Regions from separate parts of the Pseudomonas kitaguniensis genome, predicted to be linked through region 3. Evidence: riboswitches for the same ligand, from Rfam matches in the RefSeq annotation. Region 3 holds a riboswitch; each other region holds the start of a gene.

What was found. A riboswitch is a leader RNA that binds a small molecule or an ion and turns the genes downstream of it on or off. The one in region 3 is predicted to bind cobalamin.
Positions count from the first base shown of each region.
Region 1: it holds a riboswitch for cobalamin, as region 3 does, so the genes downstream of both, ACOZK9_RS23210 (CbtB domain-containing protein) here and ACOZK9_RS03870 (ABC transporter substrate-binding protein) in region 3, are expected to answer to the same signal.
Region 2: it holds a riboswitch for cobalamin, as region 3 does, so the genes downstream of both, cobO (cob(I)yrinic acid a,c-diamide adenosyltransferase) here and ACOZK9_RS03870 (ABC transporter substrate-binding protein) in region 3, are expected to answer to the same signal.

Region 1 covers NZ_JBLZPT010000025.1:32,752-37,671, reverse strand. The annotation lists gene ACOZK9_RS23215 (M10 family metallopeptidase C-terminal domain-containing protein) at 3-1,466, opposite strand; cobalamin riboswitch at 1,692-1,909, shown strand; gene ACOZK9_RS23210 (CbtB domain-containing protein) at 2,007-2,195, shown strand; gene ACOZK9_RS23205 (CbtA family protein) at 2,207-2,911, shown strand; gene ACOZK9_RS23200 (cobalamin biosynthesis protein) at 2,908-3,300, shown strand; gene cobM (precorrin-4 C(11)-methyltransferase) at 3,372-4,118, shown strand; gene nfuA (Fe-S biogenesis protein NfuA) at 4,254-4,838, opposite strand.
Region 2 covers NZ_JBLZPT010000003.1:336,067-340,986, forward strand. The annotation lists gene ACOZK9_RS07000 (C40 family peptidase) at 1-215, shown strand, start outside; gene ACOZK9_RS07005 (PQQ-dependent sugar dehydrogenase) at 291-1,604, opposite strand; cobalamin riboswitch at 1,704-1,960, shown strand; gene cobO (cob(I)yrinic acid a,c-diamide adenosyltransferase) at 2,039-2,650, shown strand; partial or broken gene ACOZK9_RS07015 (cobyrinate a,c-diamide synthase) at 2,647-4,026, shown strand; gene bluB (5,6-dimethylbenzimidazole synthase) at 4,575-4,920, shown strand, end outside.
Region 3 covers NZ_JBLZPT010000001.1:806,620-811,539, reverse strand. The annotation lists gene ACOZK9_RS03880 (ABC transporter ATP-binding protein) at 1-318, opposite strand, end outside; gene ACOZK9_RS03875 (FecCD family ABC transporter permease) at 315-1,319, opposite strand; gene ACOZK9_RS03870 (ABC transporter substrate-binding protein) at 1,316-2,320, opposite strand; cobalamin riboswitch at 2,438-2,631, opposite strand; gene ACOZK9_RS03865 (DNA/RNA non-specific endonuclease) at 2,693-3,643, opposite strand; gene ACOZK9_RS03860 (M4 family metallopeptidase) at 3,781-4,842, shown strand; gene ACOZK9_RS03855 (protealysin inhibitor emfourin) at 4,871-4,920, shown strand, end outside.

The DNA of each region.
Region 1 (4,920 bases), on a different contig from region 3:
ACTTATACGTATCGGTGCTTGAAAGGCACATGCCCGATAATATCGGAAGCCCTGATCCGACCCTGGCTCTCAAGGTAAAAGTCAATCTGGCGGTCCCCGTTCAAATCAATCACAAGCCAAGACTCGTTCTTTTGGGGATCGTAGCCGACTCCCGCCTCCCCCGGCGTGCCAGAAAAGCGGTTAACAAAAGTCAGGGTGTTGATGTGATGTTTGCTCAGCAATTGGGAAATATCGATTTTGTCTTGACCACTGACAAAGTCCGTCAACTGATCGGGGGCATATAACGTTGAATCGCTGGCGTTGGCATATACAAATGTGTCGCTGCCTGCGCCACCGGTCATTTGATCAGGGCCAGCTCCACCTGTGAGAAGGTTGTCGGCATGGTTACCGATCAATACATCACTGCCTGAACCGCCGATCGCGTTTTCCAGGGTGACGCCCTTGGCGATAGAGACATTGCCCTTCATTCCACCCACATCGGAGAACGATTCAGCGCGCAGGTTGATTACCTGGTTCTGGTGATAAAGGGAGAAGTCCAACGTATCGTTGCCGCCGCCATCCCAGACACTGAACACGGCGTCGTCACGAGATGAATTCAAAGAAAGGTCGTCTCGGCCAGTAGTGGAGTTAAATCCGTAGACGGTGTCTGTATTGCGCGTCGTATGGTTGGCTCCGTAGACTTTCTGAGCCCAGGCAATATCGGCCATGAGGGGTGACGACGCATAATGTTCTTTAAAGTCATGATGAGTATTGCTCGGATCGAAATAACTCATTACAGAGTAGGCCTGACTGTCTTGAAGGTAGGTCGCATGGTCCTTATAGTTCAACGGCTCGCTTTCAGCGTCGTAGTTATAGTCGCCCGGATGCGCAGCCCCCAATGCATGCCCTATTTCGTGAGTGAGTGTGTGGCGCCCATAATTATTAACTGAAGGTGTACGATTATCAGCGTACTCGGGATTCACGCGCACCCGCCCCCATAATGTTGAAAATCGGGAATCAGCCACTGCTGGCACCTGACTATTAACCAGGCTGAGCCGGCCATCGGCTCGCGGGGCATCCTCTTCAAACGTAATATTTGCAACATCAGCCCACGATTGCATCGAACGCCTGGCTTGCTCTTTTTGCGCCGTACTAAAACCTCTTTCTCCCGCTGCAACATTACGAAAAGTATAGGCGACCTGCAGCACGTTATCGCCATTGGTATCGTTGAATTTACGGCCCTTTCGATCTATTTGGCCAGCGACGTCGCTAATTGACAGTGACGGTTTGCCGGAGCCTGCCCGATAATACGGATCGTCGGCGCGCTGGGCGGCCTGCGAAAGATTAGGCGCGTTGGCGTTGGAATGGCATTGCTGGCTAGAGCATTGCGACGATGCATGAGAATGAGCGTCGAGAGGGGGTTGAGCCGGCTCATTACTGTCAACAAAAACAGGCGAGCTAAAAGCGTTTCTAGATATAGACGACACCCATTGACCCCCATTAAAAATTTAATAACACATACACATTCAAGGCGCTCACCTTCCAATACTCGACGATAAAAATAAAGAACTTTCACGCCTTATGATTAGCTGAAAGTGTTACTCGCTAGTTCCAGCAAAACAACATAACAACCTATTTCAAATACAAACCAATCCAACCGTCACCTGTAGCGTTGCCCCTTCCAATTGACGCCCAGCGCTTGCCCGTGTTCTCCTATACGCCTTGTTTCGGGTGCCCTGCAGAGGGTGAAACGGGAAACCGGTGAGTCGCCTTCTTTATACTCAAAGGCATGGCAAGTCCGGTGCTGCCCCCGCAACGGTAAGCGAGTGAAGCGTCAGATCCACTGTGCCTGTACGGCATGGGAAGGCGATGCTTTCCAGACCCAGCGTCCCTCGCAAGCCCGGAGACCGGCCCGAAAAATTTCAGATAACAAACCCGCGGTGGGCGGGCGCTGTTTAAAATTCTGCGAGCCCGGCTCGCGGGGTTTTCATGCGCTCGTGTCACCCTGAAACCTGAAGGGACGCGCCATGTCGATCATCAGCAGCACCTCGCCCACCGCCAGCAACACCGCCACCCTGAGCCAACGCCTGAGCGCCGCCATCGGCGCCTCGATCCTTGGCGCGTGCCTGGTGTATTTCGCCGGTTTCTCGCATATCGAGGCGGTGCACAACGCCGCGCACGATACCCGCCACAGCGCCGCGTTCCCGTGCCACTGAGGCCTGCCGAGATGATCAAGCGTATTGCCCAAACCGCAGGTTTCACCGGTTTGCTTGCCGCCCTGCTGCTGACCCTGCTGCAAAGCTTTTGGGTGGCCCCGCTGATTTTGCAGGCGGAAACCTTCGAGCACGCCCCGGCTGCCAGCGAAGCGGCGCACGTACATGCCGAGGGCGCCGCCGCCCACACTCACGACGCACAGGCCTGGGAACCGGAAGACGGCTGGCAGCGCGTGCTGTCGACCACCGGCGGTAACCTGGTGGTTGCGGTGGGGTTTGCGCTGATGCTCGCCGGCCTTTATACGTTGCGCGCGCCGACGCGTACCGCACAAGGCTTGCTGTGGGGCCTGGCCGGTTACGCGACGTTTGTGCTGGCGCCCACGCTGGGCCTGCCGCCTGAGTTGCCGGGCACCGCCGCCGCCGACTTGGCGCTGCGTCAGATTTGGTGGATCGGCACTGCCGCGTCCACCGCTGCCGGTATCGCGCTGCTGGTGTTTGGTCGCAACTGGCTGCTGAAAGTGTTGGGCGTGGCGATTCTTGCGGTGCCGCATCTGGTCGGCGCGCCGCAACCCGAGGTGCACGCGATGCTGGCGCCAGAAGCCCTGGAAGCGCAGTTCAAGATCGCCTCGCAGTTGACCAACGTGGCATTTTGGCTGGCGCTGGGCCTGATCAGCGCCTGGCTGTTCCGCCGCAACCGCGACGCGCACTACGCGGCATGAGCTTGATCGTTGGCCTGGGCTGCCAGCGCGGCTGTGATGTTCAGAGCCTGCTGGCGCTGTTCGACAGCGCGCTCGCCGAGGCCAGCATCGAGCGCCAGCGCGTCAGTGCACTGGCGAGTATCGAGCACAAACAGAATGAACCGGGGCTTCTCGCGCTGGCGCAGTGGCTGAACCTGCCGTTGCAGTGTTTCAGCACCGCGCAACTGGCCGCGTATGAACAGCGCCTGAGCCACAGGTCTGAGGTCGCCTTTGCACATACCGGCTGTTATGGCGTCGCCGAAAGTTCCGCGCTGGCACTGGCCGAGCAGCTCTATCACGCGCCTGCGCGCTTGCTGATCACCCGCCAAAAAACCGCCCATGCCACCTTTGCATTAGCCTGCGCCGGTTAAAAACACGATAATCGCCCGCCTCGATCATGAGCAACCTTCATGCTCAGCGGCTTTTTCAACAGGAATTTCGCATGACCGTCTACTTTATCGGCGCAGGCCCCGGCGATCCGGAATTGATCACCGTCAAAGGCCAACGGCTGATCCGCAGTTGCCCGGTGATCATCTATGCCGGTTCGCTGGTGCCCGCTGCGGTATTGGAAGGCCATCATGCGGAACAGGTGGTCAACAGCGCCGAATTACACCTGGAACAGATCATCGACTTGATTCAGGCCGCGCATGCCAAGGGCCAGGATGTAGCCCGCGTGCACTCGGGCGACCCGAGCCTGTATGGGGCGATTGGCGAACAAATCCGTCATTTGCGTGAGCTGGGCATAGCGTTTCAGATTATTCCCGGCGTGACCGCCGTGGCCGCCTGCGCAGCGTTGCTGGAGACCGAACTGACCCTGCCGGACATCGCGCAAAGCGTGATTTTGACCCGCTATGCGGATAAAACCAGCATGCCGGCCGGTGAGGCTTTCGACAGTTTGGCGCGCCACGGCACGACCATGGCGATTCACTTGGGGGTTAACCATCTACACAAGATTGTTGCCGAGCTGCTGCCGCACTATGGCGCGGATTGCCCGATTGCCGTGGTGCACCGCGCGACCTGGCCGGATCAGGACTGGGCGCTGGGTACGCTGGCGGACATCACCGAGAAGGTCGCCGCCAAAGGCTTTCGGCGTACGGCGTTGATTGTGGTCGGTCGGGTACTGACGAATGACAGTTTCAGCGAATCGTCGCTGTACCGCGCAGGGCATGCGCACCTTTATCGACCGTGACGGTTGGCATTAACAAAACCACCTCATCCGACTCTAATCCTGTTTGTTAGATAGATGGCGCAGGCCATTGAATTTAAAGCATAAAAAAACGGCGCTCACGGGCGCCGTTTTTTATCCTCGCAGTGAACACCTTACTCAGTAGTAGGCGTTTTCTTTCTGCGTATGGTCAGTCACGTCACGTACACCCTTGAGCTCGGGGATGCGCTCGAGCAAGGTGCGCTCGATGCCTTCGCGCAAGGTAACGTCGGCCTGGCCGCAGCCTTGGCAGCCGCCGCCAAACTTGAGCACGGCGATGCCGTCTTCAACCACGTCAATCAAGCTGACCTGACCGCCGTGGCTCGCGAGCCCCGGGTTGATCTCGGTTTGCAGGTAGTAGTTGATGCGCTCGTTGACCGGGCTGTCGGCGTTGACGTTGGGCACCTTGGCGTTGGGCGCCTTGATGGTCAACTGGCCGCCCATGCGATCGGTGGCGTAGTCGACCACGGCGTCGTCGAGGAAGGCTTCGCTGAAGTTGTCGATGTACGCGGTGAAGCTTTTCAGCCCCAGCGCGGTGTCTTCAGGCTTTTCTTCACCGGGCTTGCAATAGGCGATGCAAGTCTCGGCATATTGGGTGCCGGGTTGGGTGATAAAGACGCGGATACCGATGCCTGGGGTGTTCTGCTTGGACAGCAGATCAGCCAGGTAATCGTGGGCGGCGTCGGTAATGGTTATGGCAGTCATGGAAACTCCTCACAGGCTTGACGGGAGTTTACGCCAAATTATTACGCAGGTACAAAGTCCTAGTGTTTTTGTCGGGATAGGG
Region 2 (4,920 bases), on a different contig from region 3:
AACAAAACCTGCAGGCCGGTGATTTACTGTTCTTCGCCACCGGTGGCGGCTCGCAGGTCAGCCATGCAGCCATCTACGTAGGCGAGGGCCGCTTTGTGCACGCCCCGCAAACCGGCGGCACGGTAAAACTCGACACCTTGGCCAAGGCCTATTGGCAGAATGCTTACCTTGGCGCCAAGCGCGTGCTGCCTGCTAGCCTGGCGCGCAATCCCTAGACGCTATTGCACAGATTCAAATGTGGGAGGGGCTTGCCCCTCCCACAGTCAGTTTTGCAGAACGCTTGAGGCGGGCTATTTAGTCGCCGACACTCGCCACACTTTGTTGCCCACGTCATCCGCCACCAGCAAGTCGCCCTGCTGATCGATCACCACACCCACCGGCCGGCCCATGGCTTTCTCGTCTTTATCGAGGAACCCGGTCAGCACATCCACCGGCTGCCCTTTGGGTTGGCCAGCTTCGAACGGCACGAAGATCACCTTGTAGCCACTGTGCGGCTTGCGGTTCCACGAACCATGCTGGCCGATAAACGCGCCGTTGCTGAACTGCGCCGGCAGTTTGCTGCCCTCGGCAAAGGTCAGGCCTAACGAAGCGGTGTGCGGGCCTACTGCGTAGTCCGGGGCGATCGCTTTGGCGACCATGTTGAGGTCTTGCGGGTTTACCCGCACATCTACATGTTGCCCGTAGTAACTGAACGGCCAGCCATAGAACGCGCCATCCTTCACCGACGTGATGTAGTCCGGCACCAGGTCGCTGCCGATTTCATCGCGCTCATTCACGGCTGTCCACAGCTTGCCGCTTTGCGGTTCCCACGCCATGCCGTTGGGGTTGCGCAGGCCAGAGGCGAAAATGCGGTGCTGGCCGCTGGCGCGGTCGACTTCCCAGATCGCTGCCCGGCCTTGCTCGGCCTCCATGCCGTTCTCGCCGACGTTGCTGTTGGAGCCGACGCTCACGTACAGCTTGCTCCCGTCTTTGCTGGCCACCACGTTTTTTGTCCAGTGGTGGTTGATGCTGCCGCCGGGCAAGTCGACGACTTTGGCGCCGGCTGCTGTAATTGCGGTTTCGCCCGGCTGATACGGGAAGCGCAGCAACTTGTCCGCGTCGGCCACATACAAGTCGTTGCCGACCAGGGTCATGCCGAAGGGTGAGTTGAGGTTCTGCAGGAACACCGTGCGGGTCTCAGCGACGCCGTCGTGGTCAGCATCGCGCAGCAGCGTGATGCGGTTCGGGCTCGGCACACCAGCGCCCGCGCGACCCATGACCTTCTCCATGACCCAGCCGCGAATACCCTTGGAATCATCCGGCTTGGGCGGCGCGTTGGTTTCCGCTACCAGCACATCACCGTTGGGCAACACATACAGCCAGCGCGGATGGTCCAGGCCTTCGGCAAATGCCGCCACCTGAGTACCCGCCGCCGCGGTTGGCTTAACGCCGTCCGGCCAGCCGATGGCGGGCGCGATGTTCACGGTGGGGATCAGCGTTTTGTTCGGCGCAGGCAGTGTGGGCGAAGGCCCGGTGCCGTCCGAGACCTGCAGGGTTGAGCTTTCTCCGCAGGCGGCGAGGGTGCCTGCGACCATGATCAGTAAGGCGAGTCTTGTTTTTTGCATGGTTTTCTCCTGAATACCTGTAAGGGTAGAGGAGTGCGGCGGTGCGATGGTTCAAGTGCAACGCCAGCTTTAATTGACGCTCCACCCCCAACCCACTAACCTTCGCGGCGTGTTCCAGGTGCTCTGTGGCCCGTTTGCCGACAGAGTGAAACAGGGAAGCCGGTGAGTGAGCGCACTTGTACACAGTGCTGCCGCGATTCCGGCGCTGCCCCCGCAACGGTAAATGAGTCAAAGCGGTGCTTTTTGCCACTGTATCGTGCGCGATATGGGAAGGCGCGCCGTCGGCCTGTTCTGTCTCTATAAGAGCAAACGCGCCACTCATGAGCCCGGAGACCGGCCTGGATCATCCAACAGCATCACGGTGGGCGATGCTTGGCTGTCTGTGTTTATTTTTCCTGCCCGCCGTTTTTGTCCAGCCCCAACGGAGCGCTGCCATGACCGATTCCCCCGACCGCGACGAACGCCACCTGGCGCGCATGCTGCGCAAAAAAGCCGTGATCGACGAGCGCATCGCCAATTCCCCCAACGAGTGCGGGTTGCTGCTGGTATTGACCGGCAACGGCAAGGGCAAGAGCAGCTCGGCCTTTGGCATGCTCGCCAGGGCGATGGGCCACGGCATGCAATGCGGCGTGGTGCAGTTCATCAAAGGGCGCTTCAGTACCGGCGAGGAGATGTTCTTCCGTCGCTTTCCCGAGCAGGTGCGTTTTCACGTGATGGGCGAAGGCTTTACCTGGGAAACCCAAGACCGCCAGCGCGACATCGTCGCCGCCGAAGCCGCCTGGGCGGTTTCCCGCGAGATGCTGGAAGACCCGAGCATCGGCCTGGTGGTGCTGGATGAGCTGAACATCGCCCTCAAACACGGCTATCTCGACCTGGACCGCGTGCTCAGCGACCTGCAAGCGCGCCCGCCGATGCAGCACGTGGTGGTCACCGGCCGTGGCGCCAAGCCTGAAATGATCGAACTGGGCGATACCGTCACCGAAATGGGCATGCTCAAGCACGCGTTCCAGGCCGGTATCAAGGCACAGAAGGGCGTCGAACTTTGAATCAGCCCCGTCATTGCCCGGCCGTGTTGATCGCCGCACCGGCGTCCGGCCAGGGCAAAACCACCGTCACCGCTGCTCTGGCGCGCTTGCACCGCAACTCGGGGCGCAAGGTTCGCGTGTTCAAATGCGGGCCTGACTTTCTCGACCCGATGATTCACGAGCGCGCCAGCGGTGCACCCGTGTATCAATTGGACATGTGGATGGTGGGCGAACAGGAAAGTCGGCGCTTGCTGTGGGAAGCGGCGGGCGAGGCCGATTTGATTCTGATCGAGGGCGTGATGGGCCTGTTCGACGGCACGCCTTCCAGTGCTGACCTGGCGCGCCACTTCGGCGTGCCGGTGCTCGGTGTGATTGACGGCACTGCCATGGCCCAAACCTTCGGCGCCCTGGCCCTGGGCCTGGCGCGTTATCAGCCAGACCTGCCGTTCGCGGGTGTGCTGGCCAACCGCGTCGGCACCCTGCGCCATGCGCAACTGCTCGAAGGCAGCCTCACCGAAGGCCTGCGCTGGTACGGCGCGTTGTCGCGTGAAACCGGAATTGAGTTGCCCAGCCGCCATTTGGGGCTGGTGCAAGCCAGTGAATTGAATGACCTCGACGTGCGCCTGGACGCCGCCGCGCAGGCGCTGGGCAGCAGTTGTGAAGTCGCAGTACCGCCGCCGGTGACGTTTGCCGCACCTGAAGTGGTCGAGGCCGAACCGTTGTTGACGGGCGTGCGCATCGCCGTGGCCCGCGACGAAGCCTTCGCCTTCACCTACGGCGCCAGCCTGGATTTGTTGCGGGCGATGGGCGCTGAGTTGCACTTCTTTTCGCCGATTCATGATCGCGCATTGCCTGACGTTGACAGTCTCTATTTACCCGGTGGTTATCCGGAACTGCATCACCAGGCATTGTCGGAAAATACCTCGATGCTTGACGCCATTCGCCGCCACCACGCGGCCGGCAAACCGTTGCTCGCTGAATGCGGCGGCATGTTGTATTTGCTCGATTCGCTCACGGACGTCGATGGTAAACGTGCCGAACTGGTCGGCCTGCTGCAAGGCGATGCGGTGATGCAAAAGAAACTCGCGGCGCTGGCCCTGCAAAGTGTGGATTTGCCGGAAGGCACGTTGCGTGGCCACACCTATCACCATTCCCTGACCAGCACCGAGTGGCAGCCGATCGCCCGTGGCCTGAGCCCGAATGGCGGGCGCGGCGCCGAGGCGGTGTACCGGCAGGGGCGGCTGACGGCTTCCTACGTGCACTTTTATTTCCCGTCCAACCCGAGCGCTGTGGCCGCATTGTTTGCGCCTGACCGCCAAGCCGCCATCGGGAGCAAGCCCCCTCCCACAATTGACCGGGTTGAACCGCCGTCCACTGTGGCAGGGAGCAAGCTCCCTCCTACAATTGACCGGGTTGAACCGCCATCCACTGTGGCAGGGAGCAAGCCCGCTCCTACAACTGGCCGGGTTGAACCGCCATCCACTGTGGCAGGGAGCAAGTCCCCTCCCACAATTGACCGGGTTGAACCGCCGTCCACTGTGGCAGGGAGCAAGCCCCCTTCTACAATTGGCCGGGTTGAACCGCCATCCACTGTGGCAGGGAGCAAGCCCCCTTCTACAATTGGCCGGGTTGAACCGCCATCCACTGTGGCAGGGAGCAAGCTCCCTTCTACAATTGACCGGGTTGAACCGCCATCCACTGTGGCAGGGAGCAAGCTCCCTTCTACAATTGACCGGGTTGAACCGCCGTCCACTGTGGCAGGGAGCAAGCCCCCTTCTACAATTGACCAGGTTGAACCGCCATCCACTGTGGCAGGGAGCAAGCCCCCTTCTACAATTGACCAGGTTGAACCGCCATCCACTGTGGCAGGGAGCAAGTCCCCTTCCACAACTGACCGGGTTGAAACGCCATCCACTGTGGGCGGGGGCTTGCTCCCGATGAGGCCATGACCGACAACGCCTTCCCCCAAGCCGAACGCGATGCCGTGTACCGTGCCATCGCCGAACGCCGCGACATGCGCCACTTCATCGGCGGCAGCGTCGCCCCCGAACTGCTCCACCGCTTGCTCCAGGCCGCGCACCAGGCGCCCAGCGTCGGCCTGATGCAACCTTGGCGGTTCATCCGCATTAGCGACCGCCACCTGCGCGGGCAGATTCAACACTTGGTGGAAGCAGAGCGCATCCGCACCGCCGAAGCCCTCGGCGAGCGCTCCGACGCGTTCATGCAACTCAAGGTCGAAGGCATTCACGACTGCGCCGAAGTGCTGGTGGCGGCGCTGATGGATGACCGCG
Region 3 (4,920 bases):
CGGTGTGCGGCCCAAGGCCACGGCGTCGAACACGCGGATGGCGTCGCAGGTGTCGGCTTGTTGCTCCACCACTGCGAGCGTTTGCGCAATTCCGCGGCGCGACAATGCACGCAGGCGCTGGCCGCCCAGTTGCACTTCGCCGGCCGCAGGCGTGCGCAAACCTGCGAGCAGTTTCAGCAAGGTGGATTTGCCGGAGCCGTTCGGGCCGACAATGCCCAAGGTTTCGCCGCGCTGAACCTCCAGGTGAATGTCACGCAGCAACGCGGTCTCACGCACCTTGAAGCCCAGCCCGTGGCAGCTCAGTACCGGCGCGCTCATCGGGCGTTTCTCCGGCCGATCAAAATCAGTGCAAACACTGGCGCGCCGACCAGCGCGGTGACCACGCCCACCGGAATCACCTGGCCTTTGACCAACGTGCGCGACAGCACATCGGCGGCAATCAAAAACAACGCGCCGCCCAAGGCGCTGGCCGGCAGCAATCGCGAATGCCCGGTGCCGAGCAGCAGTCGCGCGGCGTGCGGGATCACCAGGCCGACAAAGCCGATGGAGCCGACAATCGACACCATCACCGCCGTGACCAACGCCGCGCAGCCCACCAGCACAATTTGCACACGCCGCACCGGGATGCCCAGTGAAGCCGCCGAGTCTGTGCCGAAGGTAAACGCATCCAGCGCGCGACGGTGCAACAGGCAAACCGCCAAGCCCGCGACTGCCACCGGCACCGCCAGCCACACGGAAGGCCAGCGCACGCCGCTGAGGTTGCCGAGCAGCCAGAACATGATGCCGCGTGCCTGCTCGGAGCTGGCCGACTTGGTAATCAGGAACGCCGTAAGGGCGTTGAACAACTGCGAGCCGGCGATGCCCGCCAAAATTACCTGCCCGGTGGCGCTGGACGAACCGCTCACGCGCGCCAGCAAAATCACCAGTGCAAAGGCTGCCATGGCGCCAGCAAATGCACCGGCCGACAACGAAATCAAACCGCCGCCGATGCCGATCAACGCCACCAGTACCGCACCGGTCGAGGCGCCCGCACTGATGCCCAGCAAGTACGGATCGGCCAACGGGTTACGCAGCAACGATTGCAAAATCACCCCGCACGTGGCCAGCCCCGCGCCACAGGCTGCGGCCACCAGGGCGCGGGTCAGGCGGTAGTTCCACACCACGCCTTCGTCGATCGGGTCGAGCACGTAGCCCGCCGCCCACAGTTTGTTGGCGAGTACCTGCAACACCACTTGCGGTTCGATGTTGGTTTCGCCGATGGCTGCCCCGGCGAGTACGGCGATCAACAGCAGCGCCAGGGCGAGTAGGCTGCGTATCATTTGCGCAGGTCGTAGCCGTCGATGGCGCTGGCCAGTTGTTCAAGGCCATCAAAGGTGCGCACGCTGGCCTGTAATGCGAGGGCGTCGAGGACGATGATGCGGTTGTTTTTCACGGCGTCCATGTTGCGCGTGACCGGGTCGCTGCGCAGGAACGCGAGTTTCTTTTCATGGTCGTCAGCCGGGTAGCGGCGGCGATCCATGCGGGCGATGATCAGGAAGGTCGGGTTGGCCTTGGCGATGGTTTCCCAGCCGACGGCTGGCCACTCTTCGTCGGACTGCACCACGTTGTGCAGGCCCAGCGTTTGCAGCATGAACTCGGGAACGCCCTTGTGGCCGGCCACGTACGGGTCGCTGTTCAGCTCGGCGCTGGAGAACCACACCACTGCGCTGGCGTGTTTGAGGCCTTTGCTCTGCACGGTGGCGACCGCGTTGGCCAAGCGGGCCTTGAGCGCGTCAGTCAGTTGCTGGCCGCGCGCTTGTACGTCGAAGATTTCGGCCAGTTGGCTGATGCTCTTATAAACGGTGTCGATGCGGAACGGCGCCAGCCGCGTGCCGTCGGCGCCCACCAGGTTGTCCTTGGCTTCGCAGTCGGACGGCAGCAGGTAGGTCGGGATTTTCAGTTCGTGAAACTGCTCGCGGGTGCCAACCACGCCTTGCGGGCCAACCACCCATTCCAGCTCCGCGGCCACCAGTTGCGGGCGCTTGGCGATCACCGCTTCGAAGCTCGGCTCGTTGTCGGCCAAGCGTTCGATGCTGTCGTTCTGCGCCTTGAATGGCGGCGATACGCTGTTGAACCACAGCGAGGTGCCAACCACTTTATCGCCCACGCCCAGGGCGTAGAGCATTTCGGTAGCAGACTGGCCGATGGTCACACTGCGCGCGGGTGCGTGCTCGAAGGTCAAAGTGCTGCCGCAGTTCTGCAGCGTCAGCGGGTAGGTGGTGGCGTGGGCCAGGGCGCAGAAACCCATGCCGGTGATCAAGGCTGTGACGCGTAAAAGCATGGCGCAATCTCCGTGTGAACCGTAGGCGAAGCAGGGGAGGTACGGCTTGGAAATACGCCCTTGAAGGCTGCAGGTTTTGCAGGGCAAGGAGGTCCTTCCCGGACACCCCGCCGGTTAGTCTTTTTTGCTTGGCCGGCAGGTCTCCTGACTGATGCGTCGCGGCCTTGCTCACGCCTTCCCGGACGCGGTCCAGTGGCAGTTGGGAGCAGGCTCGGCATCTACAGTTGCGGGGGCAGTTCCGATTGGCGCGGTGTACCGCGCGTTGGATTCCCTGTTAGTCCCGTTTGGGAACCGGCGCGGTATGGTAGTCGATTGCGCGGGCGCGGGCGAACCTGATGTAAGGCATCGTGGATGCCTTACCGGTTGGCGCGGTTAAACACGAATATCCGCAGGGCCCTGGATAAGCGCTTCAATGCGTGTGCCGGTGGCGCGCTCCTCGTTGCTGAACCCGTCGTAGTCGGCCAGGTTGGCAAAACGGATACCGGTCAGTTGCTCTATCTGAATCACGCTGCGCTGGTAGGTTCTGAGCTGGCCAAATATCAGGTCAAGCTCACCCAGCTCGCGGCTTTGGTCAATCATGTAAGCGCTGGCGGATGGCTTGCCGTCGTCGCTGAGGTAGGCGACCACTTTCCAGAATGCTTTGGGAATTTTAACCCCACGGTACACGCGGTCGTCGTCGGCCAACACCGGCCCGGTAAACACCGTTGCGCGTGCTTTCCAGCGGCGGGTGTTGTCAAGAATGTAGTCCTCAAGTTCCAGCCAGGTCTTCTGGTTGAAGGCGCTCATCTGCGGCGAGCAGTTGGTGAAATGGAAGGTGTCGGCGTTGGCGGTTTTCGCCTCCTCGCCCCAATTGGGGTCTTGTCGGCGCACCAGGTGGCCGCGGTCCAGGCCATTGCTGGTGTAAAGCTCTTCGCCTATCTGGGCGGTGATGGGCAAACGGCCATCGTATGCCCAGACGTCATTGCTGCGAATAATATCGACCTGTTGGCCACCGTCGATATTGACGCCCACGTAAAGCGCCAGGCGCCGCGAACGCGACATCGTCACCGAGAAATGCGTGTAGTCCAGACGCTCGCCGCCGCCTTCCAGCGGCTGCACGTCCTCGGCGATTGAATCAGCCACCGTGGGCCACGGCACCGCAAAGCTGCCGAGAAAGTCTTGCGCATAACCGCGCCGGTTCTGCAGCTCTTTGGCAGGGGTGACACGTGGTTGGGACGCACGGGCCTCAAGGTTGGCGATTGCCGGGTTGGCCGCGATCAGCGGGCGCAGATCGGCGAGTCTGGGGCGGTGTAACAGGTCGACAGTGGCTTTACGGGCGGGCATCGGACGTTCCTCACGGGGCTCGAATCCACACAACTGCAACACAATTTGATGACATTAATGGGTACACATAACCCATCGGCCGACTACCCTGAAAGAACCACCCGAACAGTAGTCATTCGCAAAAATGGAGTCAGCCAATGTGTGTTCGCCACCCCCGCAACCCGGTTTTCTGCTTGATCCCGCCTTATATTCTTGAGCAAATCATGCGCAACGGTGACAAGGCTCAACGCGAAATTGCCTTGCGTACACGCGCCAAAGACAGCACGTTCCGATCATTACGCATGGCCGCGGTGCCGGCCAAAGGCCAGGCGCGCATGCTGCTGGCTGCAGGGGCGAGCAAACGGCGCTCGATCTACAGCGCCGACGGCAGCGAAGCACTGCCGGGCACCCTGATGCGCGGCGAAGGCCAGCCAGCCAAGGGTGACGCCGCGGTCGACGAGGCCTACGATGGGTTGGGCGCCACGTTCGATTTTTTTGACGAGGTGTTCGACCGCAATTCCATCGACGATGCCGGTATGGCGCTGGACGCTACCGTGCACTTTGGCAAGAATTACAACAACGCTTTCTGGAATTCGACCCAGATGGTTTTTGGTGATGGGGATGGGCAGTTATTCAACCGGTTCACCATCGCGCTCGAAGTGATCGGCCATGAGTTGACGCATGGCGTCACCGAGGATGAGGCCAAGCTGATGTATTTTAATCAGTCGGGCGCGTTGAACGAGTCCGTGTCGGACGTGTTCGGCTCACTGATCAAGCAATATGCGTTGAAGGAAAAAGCCCAGGACGCCGATTGGTTGGTCGGCAAAGGGCTGTTTACCCCAAAAATCAACGGCGTCGCGCTGCGCTCGATGAAGGCCCCCGGCACCGCGTTTGACGACAAGCTGTTGGGCAAGGACCCGCAGCCGGGGCATATGGATGATTTTGTGCACACCTACGACGACAATGGCGGCGTGCATATTAATTCCGGTATCCCCAACCATGCGTTCTATCAAGTCGCCACCAGGATTGGCGGTTTCGCCTGGGAGAAAGCCGGGCGTATCTGGTATGACACCTTGCGTGATTCGCGGCTGCGGCCGAACTCGGGTTTTTTGCGTTTTGCACGCATTACCCACGATATTGCCGGTCAACTTTACGGCGTGAACAAGGCGGAGCAGAAGGCGGTCAAGGAAGGCTGGGCGGCGGTTGGCATTAATGTCTGACACACCACGTGGGCAATGAGGTATAGCCATGCAAATTTCGATCAAGGAAAACGGCGGCCCGGCGTTTTTTCCGGGTTT